2 regions of the Micromonospora sp. NPDC002296 genome follow, and region 1 is predicted to be linked to the other one. Evidence: riboswitches for the same ligand, from Rfam matches in the RefSeq annotation. Region 1 holds a riboswitch; the other holds the start of a gene.

Region 1 (7,194 bases):
TTCACGGTCGCCCCGACCACGGTGTCGCCGGGGCCGACCTCGACCGGGACGGACTCGCCGGTGAGCATGCTCGCGTCGACGGCCGACGTGCCGTCCTCGACCACCCCGTCGGTGGCGATCTTCTCGCCGGGGCGGACCACGAACCGGTCCCCCACCGCGAGCTGGTCCACCGGGACGCGGGTCTCCACCCCGCCGCGCAGCACGGCGACGTCCCTGACGCCCAGCTCCAGCAGGGCGCGCAGCGCCGCCCCGGCGGTCCGCTTGGACCGGGCCTCGAAGTACCGGCCGGCGAGGAGGAACGCGGTCACCCCGGCGGCGGCCTCCAGGTAGATGTTGCCGGCGCCGTCGGTGCGGGTGATGTCGAGCCGGAACGGGTGGGTCATGCCGGGCATCCCGGCGTCGCCGAGGAACAGCGCCCACAGCGACCAGCCGAACGCGGCCAGGGTGCCCAGCGAGACCAGGGTGTCCATGGTCGCCGCGCCGTGCCGCAGGTTGACGAGCGCGGCCCGGTGGAAGGGCAGGCCGCCGTAGACCACGACCGGGGCGGCCAGGGTCAGCGACAGCCACTGCCAGTAGTCGAACTGCCAGGCCGGGACCATGGCGAGCACGATCACCGGCACGGCCAGCACGACCGACACCCACAGCCGGGTACGCAGCCCGCGTAGCTCGTCGACCGGCTCGGTGGCGGGCTCCGCGCCGGCCGGGGCGGGCGGGGGCGGCACGACGGCGGTGTAGCCGGTCTTCTGCACCGTGGCGATCAGGTCGTCCGGGCTGACGTCGTCGGCGTACGAGACGCTGGCCTTCTCCGTGGCGTAGTTGACCGTGGCGGTCACGCCGTCCATCCGGTTGAGCTTCTTCTCGATCCGGGCGGCGCAGGACGCGCAGGTCATCCCGCCGATCGCCAGTTCGATCCGGTTCTCTACGACCTGCAACGGCCGCGTGGGCGAGGTCATCTCAGCCCTCCTGTCAGTCATGCCCGTGCCCGGGGACCCCGTGCCCGGCACCGGCACTCGGGGTGCCGGTGGCGGTCGGGGCGGTGGCGGTCGGGCTGATGGTGGCGGCCGGCGCGCTCGTCGCCGGGCCGCCGGGCGCGGCGGGGACGCCCACGACGACCGTGAACTCGGCCGTGTGCACCGCCTCGCCGTGCCGGAAGTCGAGGTAGAGCCGGTACGCGCCCGCCGAGGGGAACTCCGCGGAGAACGTGACCGCCGGCCCGGCCGGGGTCCGCCCGTCTCCGGGTGCGCCCTCGGGATGTACGTGCAGGTATGCCAGGTCCCCCTGGCGCAGCGCCACCAGGTGCCCGTACGCGCCGAGGTAGGGCTGCAGGTCGGTGACCGGCGTGCCGTCCCGGCTCACGGTCAGGGTCAGCTCGGTGGCGCGGCCCGGCTGCGGCGATCCGGCCAGGGTGACGGTGTAGCCGTCGGCCGTGGCGCTGGTCGCCGGCTCGGGCAGCGGCCGGGTGTCGACCGGGCCGGGCACGGTGACGTCGACGCCGAGGGTCAGCGCCGGGCCGCCGGTGGGGGTGAAGTCCGCGAAGGCGCGCCATACCCCCGGGCCGCCGAGCGGGGAAGCGACGCGCCAGGTGCCGTCCGGAGCCAGCTCCGGGTGGACGTGCCGGAAGCCGGAGAGGTCCCGCCGCGCGACGATCAGGTGCATCCGCTTGTCGTGTGCGACGTCGTAACGGGTGACGGGGGCACCGTCGGGGCCGGTGATCCGGAAGGCGAACTCGCCGGCCGGCGCGGCCACCGGGGCGAGGGTCCAGCCCCGGTCGGAGACGAGCAACCCGCCGGGCAGGTGGGCCGCGTCGTCGTCGGTGGAGGAGTGCGCGCCGCCGCCGGAGGGCTGCGCGGCGCTGCCGTGGGTCGGGTCACCGGCGTCGTGGCGGGTCTCGGCGGCCGGGGCGACGGGGCCGGCCACTTGGCCGACCCCGTACGCCGCGCCGAACACCGCCGCGAGGCCGAGGGCGAAACCGCTCAGCTTCGTCGCCGTGTTCATGGGGTACCTCGGTTCTGTGCGGTCGGCGTCACGCGCCGACGAGGTCGTAACCGGCCTCGTCGACGGCGGCGCGCACGGTGTCGGTGTCCAGCGGGCCCTCGCTGGTGACGGTGACCCGGCCGGCGGCCAGTTCCACCTGGACGTCGCTGACGCCCTCGATCGCGCCGATCTCGGTGCTGACCGAGGTGGCGCAGTGCCCGCAGGTCATCCCCTGCACCTGGTATGTCGTGGTGATCATCGCGATTCCCCTCTCCTGGCCCACCATACCCCCGGGGGGTAATCGTGAGGCGGACCACAGCCATCTCCGGCCATCCCGATACCCATGGGGGGTATCGCTGCCGGAAAGAACCGTAGCATACCCCCTGGGGGTAGGTTATCCTCGATGCCATGACCGCACCGACGCCCGCCCCGACCCGGGGGTACACCGCCAGCAAGGACCAGTTGCTCGCGCGGCTCCGCCGCGTGGAGGGCCAGGTCCGCGGCATCGAGAAGATGGTCGACGAGGACCGCTACTGCATCGACGTGCTCACCCAGATCTCCGCGATCCAGGCCGCCCTCGAAAAGGTCGCCCTCGGCCTGCTCGACGGGCACGCCCGGCACTGCATGCACGAGGGCGCGGCCGAGGGCCGGGCCGACGAGATGGCCACCGAGATGATGGCCGCCGTCGGCCGCCTCATGAAGCGCGGCTGACCGCGCCCGCCGCCGCCCGATCCCGTCTTCCACCGCCGGGCCCAACCCAGTCCCGTGGCCAGGACCGGCCTCCGGCTCGCCGCCCGGGACCGGGGGCGGGCCGGAGAGACCCGCCCCCATCACAAGGCCCCCGGCGTCAGAGCCTGGCGAGGATCTTGTTCATGGCGTCGATCTCGCCCTGCTGGGCGGTGACGATCCCCTGGGCCATCGCCTTGGCCTCGGCGTGCGTGCCCTTCGCCAGCTCCTCCTTCGCCATGGTGATCGCACCCTCATGGTGGGCGATCATCATGGTCAGGAACTGCCGGTCGAACTCCGAGCCGGTCGCGCCCGCCAGCCTGGTCATGTCCGCGTCGGACATCATCCCGGGCATGCCGTGGTCCATCCCCGGCATCCCGTGCCCGGGCCCGTCCGACGACGGGACGGGGCGACCCCACCCGGTGAGCCAGCCGGTCATGGTCGCGATCTCCGGCCCCTGGGCTCCCTTGATCTGAACGGCGAGGCGCTTGACCTCGGCGTCGGCGGCCCGGGAGCCGGCCAGCTCGGCCATCTCCACCGCCTGCCGGTGGTGCGGGATCATCATCTGGGCGAACATCACGTCGGCGTCGCCGAACGTGGCCGCCCCGCTCGCCGGTGCGCCGCTGGTCGAGGCGGGCGGCGTCTCGTGGCCGGAGGAGGTGTGGTCGGCGGAGCCGCAGGCGGTCAGGGCCAGGGCTGCGATGAGCGCCCCGCCGGCCAGGGCGGCGCGGCGCGCGATCGTACGAGTGGTCACGGTCTGGATCCTTCGATGTCGAGTGCGTACGTGGGCAGGACGGGGACACGGGCCGCCGGCAGCAGGGGCCGGGCGCCCGCGTCGGGGCGTCCTACGTACGCGACACCGAGATCTCGGCCAACCACAGTCCGATCGGCCGGGGCGGTGGGGCACGCGGACCGGCGGGCGACCCGGCGGGCCGACGGGCGGACGGGCCGACCGACCGCGCCCCGCTGAGCAGGAGCACGGCCACGAACAGCGCCACCGCGAGCGCGCCGAGCACCGCCAGGCAGATGCTCCAGCCGGGCGGGCCGGCACCGGGATCGCCGGCGGGCAGCAGCCGCGTGGACGAGCACCCCGCCACCGGACAGCCCTCGGGCAACACCCGCATCGCACCTGCCAGCGTCACGCCGACGCGGAGCGCGGCGTCTGCCCCGACATCGACCACCGGAAGGGCGGTGCCGGTCGGTTCGGCCGCATGGGCGGCAGCGCCGGCCGCGCGCAGGGCAGCGTCGGCCGCGTGGAAGGCCGCGCCGATGGCCACGGGAAAGGCCGCGCCGGTCGTGGCGGTCACGGCGGAAGCGCCGCTCGTCGTGGCCGCGCGATAGGAGGCGGCCGGGTGCGCGTCGGGAGACCCGGCCCGGTCGTGACCGCCGTGGCCCCCGCCGCCGTGCGCGCCGTGGCCGAGAGTGTGCATCGCGGCCAGCCCGACCAGGGTGCAGATCAGCAGCGCGAGCCGGGCCCATCGCCCGGTGGTCAACACCGTCGCCGTCCGCACCCGGTCCACGCTAGCCTGTCCGGCCGGGAGCCCGGGCCGAACACGCCACGAGCGGCCGCACCGCCGCCTACCGGGTCCCGGCCGGTGTCGGCGACCGGACCCCGCACCCGGGGCGGGCCGACCGACCCGGAGGCCAGTCGGGGCACGTCCGGCGGGCCGAATCGGACGGGCGATCTGCGTTCTCAGGTGGGGATGGCTACCATTTCGGGCGATGGTCGCCCGGATTCCGCACCGCCCGCCCCGCGTACCCCGCCGGGCGGCACCGACTCGGCGGCCGGTGCCGGCCCGCCGCAGCGTCCCGCCCCGTGTTCGCCGTGCGTGACGGCGCGGGCACCGCGAGGAACCTTCCCCCGCCGAGTCCGACCCGACGGGTCGGACCTCACCGGCCACGGCAGCGAGGACGCCACCACCCTGTCGATGTTCCGGGGCGACGTGGACCTGCACGGCCTGCCGCTGGCCGGCATCATCATCGGCTCGCTCGGGGTGCTCGACGACGTCACGGTCACCCAGGCGGCCACGGTGACCGAGCTGGCACACGCGAACCCGGGGCTGTCCCGGTTGCAGCTCTACCGGGCGGCCGGGCACACATCGCGTCCACGGGCCGGGCGGGCGGGGACGGGGACGCGCCGGCCTCGCGTACCCCCGTCGCGGCCCGGCACCCGGCGGAGCGGGACCTCGCGTTGGAGGCGCTCAGCGGCGGGCGGCCCGACGACCAATTTTCCGGCGGGCCGCCCGCCCCGCCGATTCCCCGGCCCGGTGGGCCGGCCGAGAAGGGAGCACGGACAGCGCATGGTGACACTCCGCAGCGTGATCGAGATTGGTCTCACGCGTGAGAATCACGTCACTGACTACCGAAAGCAATTACAAAATAACGCTTTTAGTCGGCATCCGGACGTAGATCCCCACGAGGACTGTCGGGTAACCTCGCTGCCGGTCACCGCCGAAGGCGCGCAGCGGCGCCTGCGGTGCCGCCGCCCAATCGCCGCGAGGCGAGCCGGGGATCCAGGTACCTGGGGTGAATCCGCGACAGCGGTAAGGGCCACTTCCGCCCCGAACCCGTCAGCTAACCCGGTCGGCGGTCGATGGAAGGGAAAACTGTGACGGCACCCCTGCGCCGCTGGCTGGCACCCGTGGCGGCCGTGTTCGCCGCGCTGGCGATCCTCGCCGGGCCGGCCACCCCGGCGCTGGCCGCGCCCTCCACCCCCAAACCCTCGGGGCACGAGGAGGACGACGAGCCCAAGCTGATCACCGACGTCATCGAGGCCGCCAATCGGGACTTCACCCAGGCCAAGGCGAAACTCGACAAGTCCAAGAAGCGCCAGCTCCAGCTCGCCATGGAGGTGAAGCGGGCCGAACAGGAGCTGGAAGCGCTCGCCCCGCAGATCAGCGAGATGGCCGCCCAGTCGTACCGGACCGGGCGGATCGGCCCGATGGCGGTGCTGCTGGAGAGCGGTGCCCCGGACTCGTTCGTCGAGCGCGCCACCGCCCTCGACCAGCTCAATATGATCAACGCTCGGAAGCTGGGCGAGGTCAACGAGGCCAAGAAGGACGCGGAACAGGCCAAGCTCGCGCTCGACGCCGAGATCCGCGAGCAGCTGAAGCAGACCGCGATCATGGCGAAGAAGAAGCACGACGCCGAGAAGTCCCTCGCACTGGTCGGCGGCAAGGGTTTCACCGGCGGGCTGGTCAACGCCACGTCCCCGGTCGCGAAGATCGCGCCGGGCCGGAGCTCGGACGGCGACTGGCGCCCCGAGTCGTGCAGCGAGAACGACCCGACCACCTCCGGCTGCATCACGTCGCGCACGCTGCACGCGTACAAGGAGACCAAGAGGGCCGGTTTCCACCGGTTCGTCGGCTGCTACCGCCCGGGCGGGCCGTGGGAGCACCCCAAGGGTCGGGCCTGCGACTGGTCGCTGCAGAAAAGCGGGTTCTCCCCCTGGCACAACAACGACACCCGGATGTACGGCAACAACCTCGCCGCGTTCCTCATCCGCAACGCCGACCGGCTCGGCATCTACTACGTCATCTGGAACCGGCAGATCTGGTTCCCGGCGACCGGCTGGAAGTCCTACAGCGGGCCCTCCGACCACACCGACCACGTGCACATGTCGCTGCTCTGACGACGCCGCCACGCGATCGAGGGCCGTCCCGCACACCTGCGGGGCGGCCCTCGCCGTGCCGTGGCTCTACGAGCGTCTCAGGCGGCGGCCGGGGCCGCCGGGGCGGCCCCCTGGAGCAGGGCGGCTCCCGGGGGCGGGGTGGGCGCGTCCTGGGCAGCCGGGGCCGGGGTGACGGCCGGGGCCGGGGTGACGGCCGGGGCCGGCGGGACGGCCGGGGCGAAGCCGGCGGGCACCGCGGCCACCGTCCGCACTCCGCCCGCGCTGAGCCGGTACGACATCCCGACCACCGCGCACCGCCCGGCGGTGACCTCGGCGGCCAGCACGGGCGATTCGGCGAGCATCGCCTCGACGGTCTGCGCGATGTGGATGTCGACGATCCCGTTGATGTCCTCGACCCCGCGCTCGGCGGCCCGCCGAAGGCTGGGCACCACGGCGTCCACCACGGCCCGCAGGTGGCCGACGGGCGGGGTTCCGGTGCTGGCCGCCGCCCGGGCCGCCTGCACGGCGCCGCAGGAGTCGTGGCCGAGCACCACCACCAGCGGGGTGCCCAGCACGGTCACCGCGTACTCCACGCTGCCCAGCACCTCGGGGCCGACGGTGTGCCCGGCGGTGCGGACCACGAAGAGGTCGCCCAGCCCTCGGTCGAAGATGATCTCGGCGGCCAGCCGGGAGTCGGAGCAGCCGACGATCACCGCGAACGGGTGCTGGCCGTCGGCGACGGCCGCCCGGTGGCCGGCGTCCTGGTTCGGGTGGCGCGGCATCCCGGTGACGAACCGGTGGTTTCCGGCATGCAACTCCGCGAGGGCCTGGCCGGGAGCGAGCGGGCCGAGATCGCCCGGGCGAGCGGCCGGCGACGGGTCGGC
Region 2 (7,194 bases), on a different contig from region 1:
CGACCGGTAGCGACGACTCGTATCCTGTGCGCGAAGGTCGGATCCAACTGAAAGGGGTCGGTGTGAGCAACCGGATCGAGACGCTGGAATTCCAGGCGGAGGCGCGCCAGCTGCTCCAGCTGATGGTCCATTCGATCTACTCGAACAAGGACGTCTTCCTGCGCGAACTCATCTCCAACGCCTCCGACGCGCTGGACAAGCTGCGCCTGGAGTCCCTGGTCGACAAGGAACTCGCGGCCGACGCCTCCGACCTGCACATCGAGATCGAGGCCGACCGCGACGCGCGCACCCTGACGGTCCGGGACAACGGCATCGGCATGTCCCGCGACGACGTCGTCGGCCTGATCGGCACCATCGCCAAGTCCGGCACCGCCGAACTGCTCGCCAAGCTGCGCGAGTCGAAGGACTCGGCCGGGTCCGCCGACCTGATCGGCCAGTTCGGGGTCGGGTTCTACGCGACCTTCATGGTGGCCGACAGGGTCACCCTGGTCACCCGCCGCGCCGGCGAGACCGAGGGCACCCGCTGGGAGTCCACCGGCGAGGGCACGTACGTCGTGGAGACCATCGACGACGCGCCGCAGGGCACCGCCGTCACCGTCCACCTCAAGCCCGAGGACAGCGACGACAACCTGCACGACTACACCGTCGACTGGAAGATCCGCGAGATCGTCAAGCGGTACTCCGACTTCATCGCCTGGCCGATCCGGATGACCGTGGAGCGCCCGGGCGAGGACGACGCGGTCACCCGCGAGGTGCAGACCGTCAACTCGATGAAGGCGCTCTGGGCCCGGCCGCGCAGCGAGGTCGACGAGGCCGAGTACAAGGAGTTCTACAAGCACGTCAGCCACGACTGGGCCGACCCGCTTGAGACGATCCACATGAAGGGCGAGGGCACCTTCGAGTACGAGGCGCTGCTCTTCCTGCCCTCGCACGCCCCGGTCGACCTGTTCGCCCCGCAGGCCCGGCGCGGCGTGCAGCTCTACGTCAAGCGCGTGTTCATCATGGACGACTGCGACGCGCTGATGCCCAACTACCTGCGCTTCGTCAAGGGCGTCGTCGACGCGCACGACCTGTCGCTGAACATCTCCCGGGAGATCCTGCAGCAGGACCGCCAGATCCAGGCGGTCCGCCGCCGGCTGGTGAAGAAGATCCTCGCCACCGTCAAGGAGCTGAAGGCCAACGAGGCCGAGAAGTACCGCACCTTCTGGGCGGAGTTCGGCCCGGCGCTGAAGGAGGGCCTGCTCGACGACCCGGACAACACCGAGGCGATCCTCGACATCGTCTCCGTCGCCTCCACCCACGACCCGGCGGAGCTGACCGGCCTGCGCGACTACGTCGAGCGGATGAAGGACGGTCAGGGCGACATCTACTACATGACCGGCGAGTCCCGCCCGATGATCGAGAACTCGCCGCACATGGAGGCGTTCCGGGCCAAGGGCTACGAGGTGCTGGTCCTCACCGACCCGGTCGACGAGGTGTGGGTCGAGCGGGTCGGGCAGTTCGACGGCAAGCCGCTGCGCTCCATCGCCAAGGGCCAGGTCGACCTGGACACCGAGGAGGAGAAGAAGGAGGCCGAGTCGGCCCGCGAGCAGCAGCGCCAGGAGTACGCCGACCTGCTGACCTGGATGACGGGCCGGCTCTCCGACAGCGTCAAGGAGGTCCGGCTCTCCACCCGGCTGACCACCTCCCCGGCCTGCGTGGTCGGCGACGCCCAGGACATCACCCCGACGCTGGAGAAGATGTACCGGGCGATGGGGCACGAGGTGCCGCAGGTCAAGCGGATCCTGGAGCTGAACCCGGGGCACCCGCTGGTCGAGGGGCTGCGCAAGGCCCACGAGCAGGAGGCCGGGGCCGACGCGCTCGGCGACACGGCCGAGCTGCTGTACGGGATGGCGCTGCTGGCCGAGGGCGGCGAGCTGGCCGACCCGTCCCGGTTCACCCGCATCCTCGCCGACCGGCTGGCCCGCACCCTGTAGCCGCCGAGACGCACCGCGCGCCGGGCTCCCGGTCGACACCGTCGACCGTGGACGCCCGGCGCGCGCCGTTGCGCGTCCCCTCGGCGGGCGCGGGTGGACCGGGGCGACGGCCCCATGCTTCGGGGGGCAGCCGCCGGCCGCCCCACCGGGCTGTGCGGCGATCACCGAGCGTTTCCGGACTCCGATGTGCGCAATCGGACCACCATCACCCTAAGTTAGGGGGCGAGCTTGTGTGATGGGGGTTCACCCTGATCGGACTCGGCCCGGCGGTCGCTCTGCACGGCTGGTGAAGGCTCGCAAGTCGACGGTGTGGCCTCTTAGCCCGAGCGGGTGAAGAACTTCACAAGAGGTGGGCACTCGTCACGAACGGTGCCTAACGTCGGTTGAGTCCGCGAACGCGGCGACCACGGTCGGTAACGCCTAGTCCTGCCGCCGACCGTCGGTTCCCTTGTCAGTCAGGCAGGAGCGGGGGACCCACATGTTCCTCGGTGCACCGCACCTCGGGGTGAAGCCGCCTGTGGCGGCCGGGCTCCTCGGCCCGAACCCGACAGCTCACCTCGCCGGCGTGGAGGAGTCACACATGGCAACTGAATACACCGCCCGCCACCGTCGGGTGACCGTCCGCCGCGCCGCCGTCGGCACTCTCGCCGCGGGCGCCCTCGCCGGGGTCGTCGCACTGGCCGGCCCGGCCGCGCCGGCCCAGGCCGCGGTCAACTGGGACGCCGTCGCCTCGTGCGAGTCCGGCGGCAACTGGCACATCAACACCGGCAACGGCTACTACGGCGGCCTGCAATTCTCGCAGGGCACGTGGGCCGGCTACGGCGGCAAGAGGTACGCCGCCCGCGCCGACCTGGCGACCCGCAGCGAGCAGATCCGCATCGCCGAGAAGGTGCTCGACGGCCAGGGCATCGGGGCGTGGCCGACCTGCGGCAAGAAGGGCGGCTCGACGAAGGGCAGCCCGAAGTCGGAGCGGAGGTCGGAGACGAAGGCCACCCCGAAGGAGCGGTCCTCGCGTACCGAGAAGCCGGCCTCGCGCAGCAAGCGGGACACCACGACGAGCGCCCCGTCCGGCGGCGGAACGACCTACGTGGTCCGGTCGGGCGACACCCTCTCCAAGATCGCCACGGCGCAGGGCGTGCGGGGCGGCTGGCGCGCGCTGTGGGAGAAGAACGAGCGGGTCGTGGGCGAGCACCCGAACCTGATCTTCCCGGGCCAGCGGCTCAGCTTCTGACGCACCCGGCCGGGTCGGTGCGACCCGGCGCCCCGGTCCCGGGGCATCCAGCACCGGAAGCGCCCGGCCGGTTCCTCCGGCCGGGCGCTTCCGCGTCCCCGACGGGCACTACCACCGCGGGCCGGGCCACCCGGGATTCCACGTCAGGCCACCCGCCGGTCGGCGAGCACCGCCACCCGGGCGAAGTACTCGCGGAACAACGGCTCGTCGCCGGGCGGCACCCGGACCGCGGGCGAGTTGGCGAACCGGAAGGCGAGCCGGTCGGTGCCGTAGAGCGGTTCGTTCGGGTCGCGCACGACACCGAAGAACAACTCGCCGGGCTTGTCAGGCTTCTTGTAGTGCACCAACGCCCCGAGCCATCGCAACGGAACCCGGAACGTGTGCTCGGAGCTGTCCAGGTTGAACAGCTCGAACACCCCCCGGTCCACGCGCAGGTGCAGGTTCCCGTAGTCGAACGCGAGCGGCTCCATGCCGGCCAAGGTATCGCGGGAGCACCGTCGAACGCGCCGTCGCCGCCCGCAGAAACGACCTCGCGTGAGACCACCGACGGGTCACGGTGTTACGGCCGCCGGTCACGTACGGGGGCGGGCACGGGATTCACAAGGCCACCGTTGTACGCGGCGATCACGAGTTGCACCCGGTCGCGGGCCCCGAGTTTGTTCAGCAGGTGTGAGACGTGGGACTTGACGGTCTTGACGGCGATGGTGAGATGCCCGGCGATCTCGTGGTTGGACAGACCCTGCCCGATGAGGCCGAGCACCTCGGTCTCCCGGGCGGTCAGCTGACCGAGCAGGGATTGCGCGGGGCCGGCAGGGCCGGTGTGCTGCCTGCAGACGTAGTGCTCGACCAGGCGCGCCAGGATCGACGGGGCGAAGAGCGATTCGCCGTCGTGCGTACGCCTGATGGCGTCGAGCAGATCGGCGGGCCGGCTGTCCTTCAGCAGGAAGCCACTGGCTCCGGCGCGGAGTGCGTGGAAGACGTGCTCGTCGAGGTCGAACATGCTCAGGACCAGCACTCGGGTGTGCCCGAGCCCCGGCAGCCGGCAGATGCCCCGGGTCGCCTCGATGCCGTCGAGCCGTGGCATCCTGACGTCCATGAGCACCACGTCGGGCGCGGTGGCCTCGGCCACGGCGATTGCCTCCATCCCGTCGCCGGCCTCTCCGACCACAGCGAGACCGGGCTCGGCGTCGATGATCATCGCGAGGCTCCGCCGGAGCAGGGGTTCGTCGTCGACGAGAACGACCCGCAGGGGCCGGTTGGATCCGTTCACACCGCTCCCTCGGGAATGATGGCCTCGAGACGGAACCCCGCACGATCCCCGTGCTCCTTCGCGCGCGGCTCCGCCGTCAGGGTCCCACCCAGGCTGTTCACCCGTTCCCGCAGCCCGATGAGGCCGTGCCCGGCGCCTGGCCGGACGGCCCAGCCCCGGTTCGGCCCGCCGTCGTCGATGGTCACGCTGACTGCCGCCGGGGTCCGCGCCAGACGGACGTCGACCGTGGTCGAGCCAGCGTAACGCGCGCTGTTGGCCAGCCCTTCGCGGACGACCCGGCAGATCGCCACCTGGGCGCCGGGGGACACCGCGCCGAGCTCTTCCTGGGTCAACTCCACGTGCAGGCCGGCCCGGCGGGCCCCCTCGATGATCTCCGGCAGGGACGCCAGGGTCTCCGTGGGGTGGCGGGCGGGCCGGTCGTCGGCCTCCCGCAGCGCGTCCAGCATGCGGCGCAGCTCGACCGTCGCCTTCCGGCTGATGTCCTCCACGTCCTCGATGGCGGCCAGCAGCGCTTCATCGTCCGGCTTGCGGGCGTGCAGGTGCGCCGCGGCGGCAGCCCGCACGGTGATCATGCCCAGGCCGTGGGAGACGATGTCGTGCAGGTCGCGGGCCAGGCGCAGGCGCTCCGCGAGCACCGCCTCGGTGACGTCGCGGCGCGCCATCACCGTCTCGTGCTCGGCACGCTCGACCAGCAGCCGGGCGATCGCCCAGACGGAGACCGCCGCGAAGCCGAGCAGCAGGACGGTGACGAACGGCCAGGTGAGCCCGAGCGCGAGGATGGCCGTCATCACGACCAACAGCGCACCGGCCGACAGCAGCAACCATGATCGACGGGAGCGATGCCGGCTCTCGGTCATGCGGCGCAGCCTACCGTTCCCAGGCTCCGTGGCGTTGGCGTGCGGAGCGCGGGCCCGGGCCTCCCGGGCACCCGCATCGGACCACGGTCTGACGGACCCAGGGCCGACGGGCGACCTCCGATGCCGCCCACGGCCCGATGTTCCGGCGCGTTCCACCTGATTGTCTGGATACGGCGGGTGGCATCACCTCCGCCACGGTGTCCGGAGATCGCCCGGGAGGGTCGTTGTACAGGCGCGTGACAATGGCGGTCGCAGGAGCGTTGTTCACCCTGCTGGCGCTGGTGGCGGTGATCGTCACCGATCTGCACGACCGGGACTTTCCCCAGGCCCTGAGCGCGCAGAGCAGGCTGGGCCTGGACTTCGGCGAGTCGCAGTTCAGCGACCGGGACGCGTTCTCGGCACTGACGCAGATGGATGCCGACTGGAACCTGGGACTGGTCAGGATCGCCCCGGGCCTGGTCGACGACGGCGACGAGCGGATCTTCGTGACCCTCAACGACGGGAGCCTGCCCGCGACGTTCCGCTGGTTCAGCGGCGCCGACGCGGGAAGGGTCGTCGGCAGGGACCGGCTGGCCAACTCGTCGCCCGACGGCTCCTACCTGGTCACCGGGGACGCGGCCCGGCTCGCCGAGTTGGAGAGCCGGCTGAGCAGCGCGGGCGTACGGGTGACCCGCGTCGACGCGTCCGTGACCGACAGTCTCTGGTTCGCCATGCGGGAGGGCGGCTTCGCCGCGGCCGTCCTGGCCGCGTTCGCCCTCATCGCGGCGCTGGCGCTGTTCTGGCTGTCGATGAAGGCGCGCAGCCGCGCGCTCCGGGTGCTCGCGGGCTGCCCCACGTTGCGCATTCAAGCACAGGACCTGGGCGGGTTCGCGGCCGCGCTGCTCGTTCCGGCGGGCGCTGTCACCCTCGCGGCCGCCGCCTGTGTGGGCCTGGCCCGTGGCTGGCTGTACGTCGGCGTCTTCGTCAGGGCGCTGGCCGGCGTGGAGGTCGCGGTCATCGCCGTGTCACTGCTCGTTGCCCTGGCCATGTCGGCCTCCGCCTGGCCGAGCGCCACCATGCTCGCCACCCGGCAGCCCGCGGTGAGGAGCCTTCGCTCGGCGGCCGTGGTCGTCCAGGCGCTGACGTTCCTGCTGGTGGTGGGCGCGGCCGGGCCGGCCTGGTCGGCGTACCGCAGCTCGTCCGCCACGGCCGCTGAGATGGCGCAGTGGAAGAACCTCGCGGATCAGGTCGCGGTCCAGTTCGGGATGGGCGATGACGAGATGACCAGTCTCGAACCCCGGATCGGAAACCTGGTCAGGGACGGCGAATCGGCCGGGGCGGTCGCGTACTCGTACACCTTCTCCGACGAGACATGGGAAGGCGATCTCGGCGACTACTCGGCGATCACCTTCGTGAACCAGCGGTGGCTCGACCTGATGGCGACGAACGCGCCGCCGGGCGCGCTCACGCCGGTGCCGTACGAGCGTGTGAGCGGCATGCTTTCCCGGGAGTTCGGCGAGACGTTCTCGCTGTGGTCGAGAAGCCGAGGTGCCGGGGGAGAGATCCTGTCGGGGTTCGGATACCTGCGGCCCGCCGGCGGGTTCCGGATGCCCGTCGCCCAGGGTGGCGGCGGGAGTCTGAGCTTCCTCGACGATGTCCTCGTCGCCGTCATGCCCTCCCTGCATCAGACGTTCGACGATTCGAATCTGACATCGATGGTCTCGACGAGGAACATCCTGTTCACCGGCGTGGCGGCCACCCAGGCGTTGATCGAGCGCGAAGGCCTCTCCGCCGGGACCCTGAGCGGCCGGGGGATCAGGGGCGACCTGAGTGTGGTCTACGTCGCGGAGGAAGGGATCCTTCGGGCGCAGTTCATGGCGT

The links. A riboswitch is a leader RNA that binds a small molecule or an ion and turns the genes downstream of it on or off. The one in region 1 is predicted to bind cyclic di-AMP.
Region 2: it holds a riboswitch for cyclic di-AMP, as region 1 does, so the genes downstream of both, ABT023_RS27950 (transglycosylase family protein) here and ABT023_RS10975 (coiled-coil domain-containing protein) in region 1, are expected to answer to the same signal.

Annotation. Positions count from the first base shown of each region.
Region 1 covers NZ_JBEOWQ010000010.1:10,866-18,059, forward strand. The annotation lists gene ABT023_RS10940 (heavy metal translocating P-type ATPase) at 1-953, opposite strand, end outside; gene ABT023_RS10945 (DUF8832 domain-containing protein) at 967-1,995, opposite strand; gene ABT023_RS10950 (heavy-metal-associated domain-containing protein) at 2,024-2,233, opposite strand; gene ABT023_RS10955 (metal-sensitive transcriptional regulator) at 2,383-2,685, shown strand; gene ABT023_RS10960 (DUF305 domain-containing protein) at 2,822-3,454, opposite strand; gene ABT023_RS10965 (hypothetical protein) at 3,546-4,211, opposite strand; partial or broken gene ABT023_RS10970 (YibE/F family protein) at 4,590-4,805, shown strand; cyclic di-AMP (ydaO/yuaA leader) riboswitch at 5,174-5,305, shown strand; gene ABT023_RS10975 (coiled-coil domain-containing protein) at 5,309-6,331, shown strand; partial or broken gene ABT023_RS10980 (carbonic anhydrase) at 6,520-7,194, opposite strand, start outside.
Region 2 covers NZ_JBEOWQ010000078.1:4,631-11,824, reverse strand. The annotation lists gene htpG (molecular chaperone HtpG) at 63-1,976, shown strand; cyclic di-AMP (ydaO/yuaA leader) riboswitch at 2,404-2,557, shown strand; gene ABT023_RS27950 (transglycosylase family protein) at 2,557-3,207, shown strand; gene ABT023_RS27945 (hypothetical protein) at 3,351-3,677, opposite strand; gene ABT023_RS27940 (response regulator) at 3,767-4,456, opposite strand; gene ABT023_RS27935 (sensor histidine kinase) at 4,474-5,334, opposite strand; gene ABT023_RS27930 (bacteriocin-associated integral membrane family protein) at 5,571-7,194, shown strand, end outside.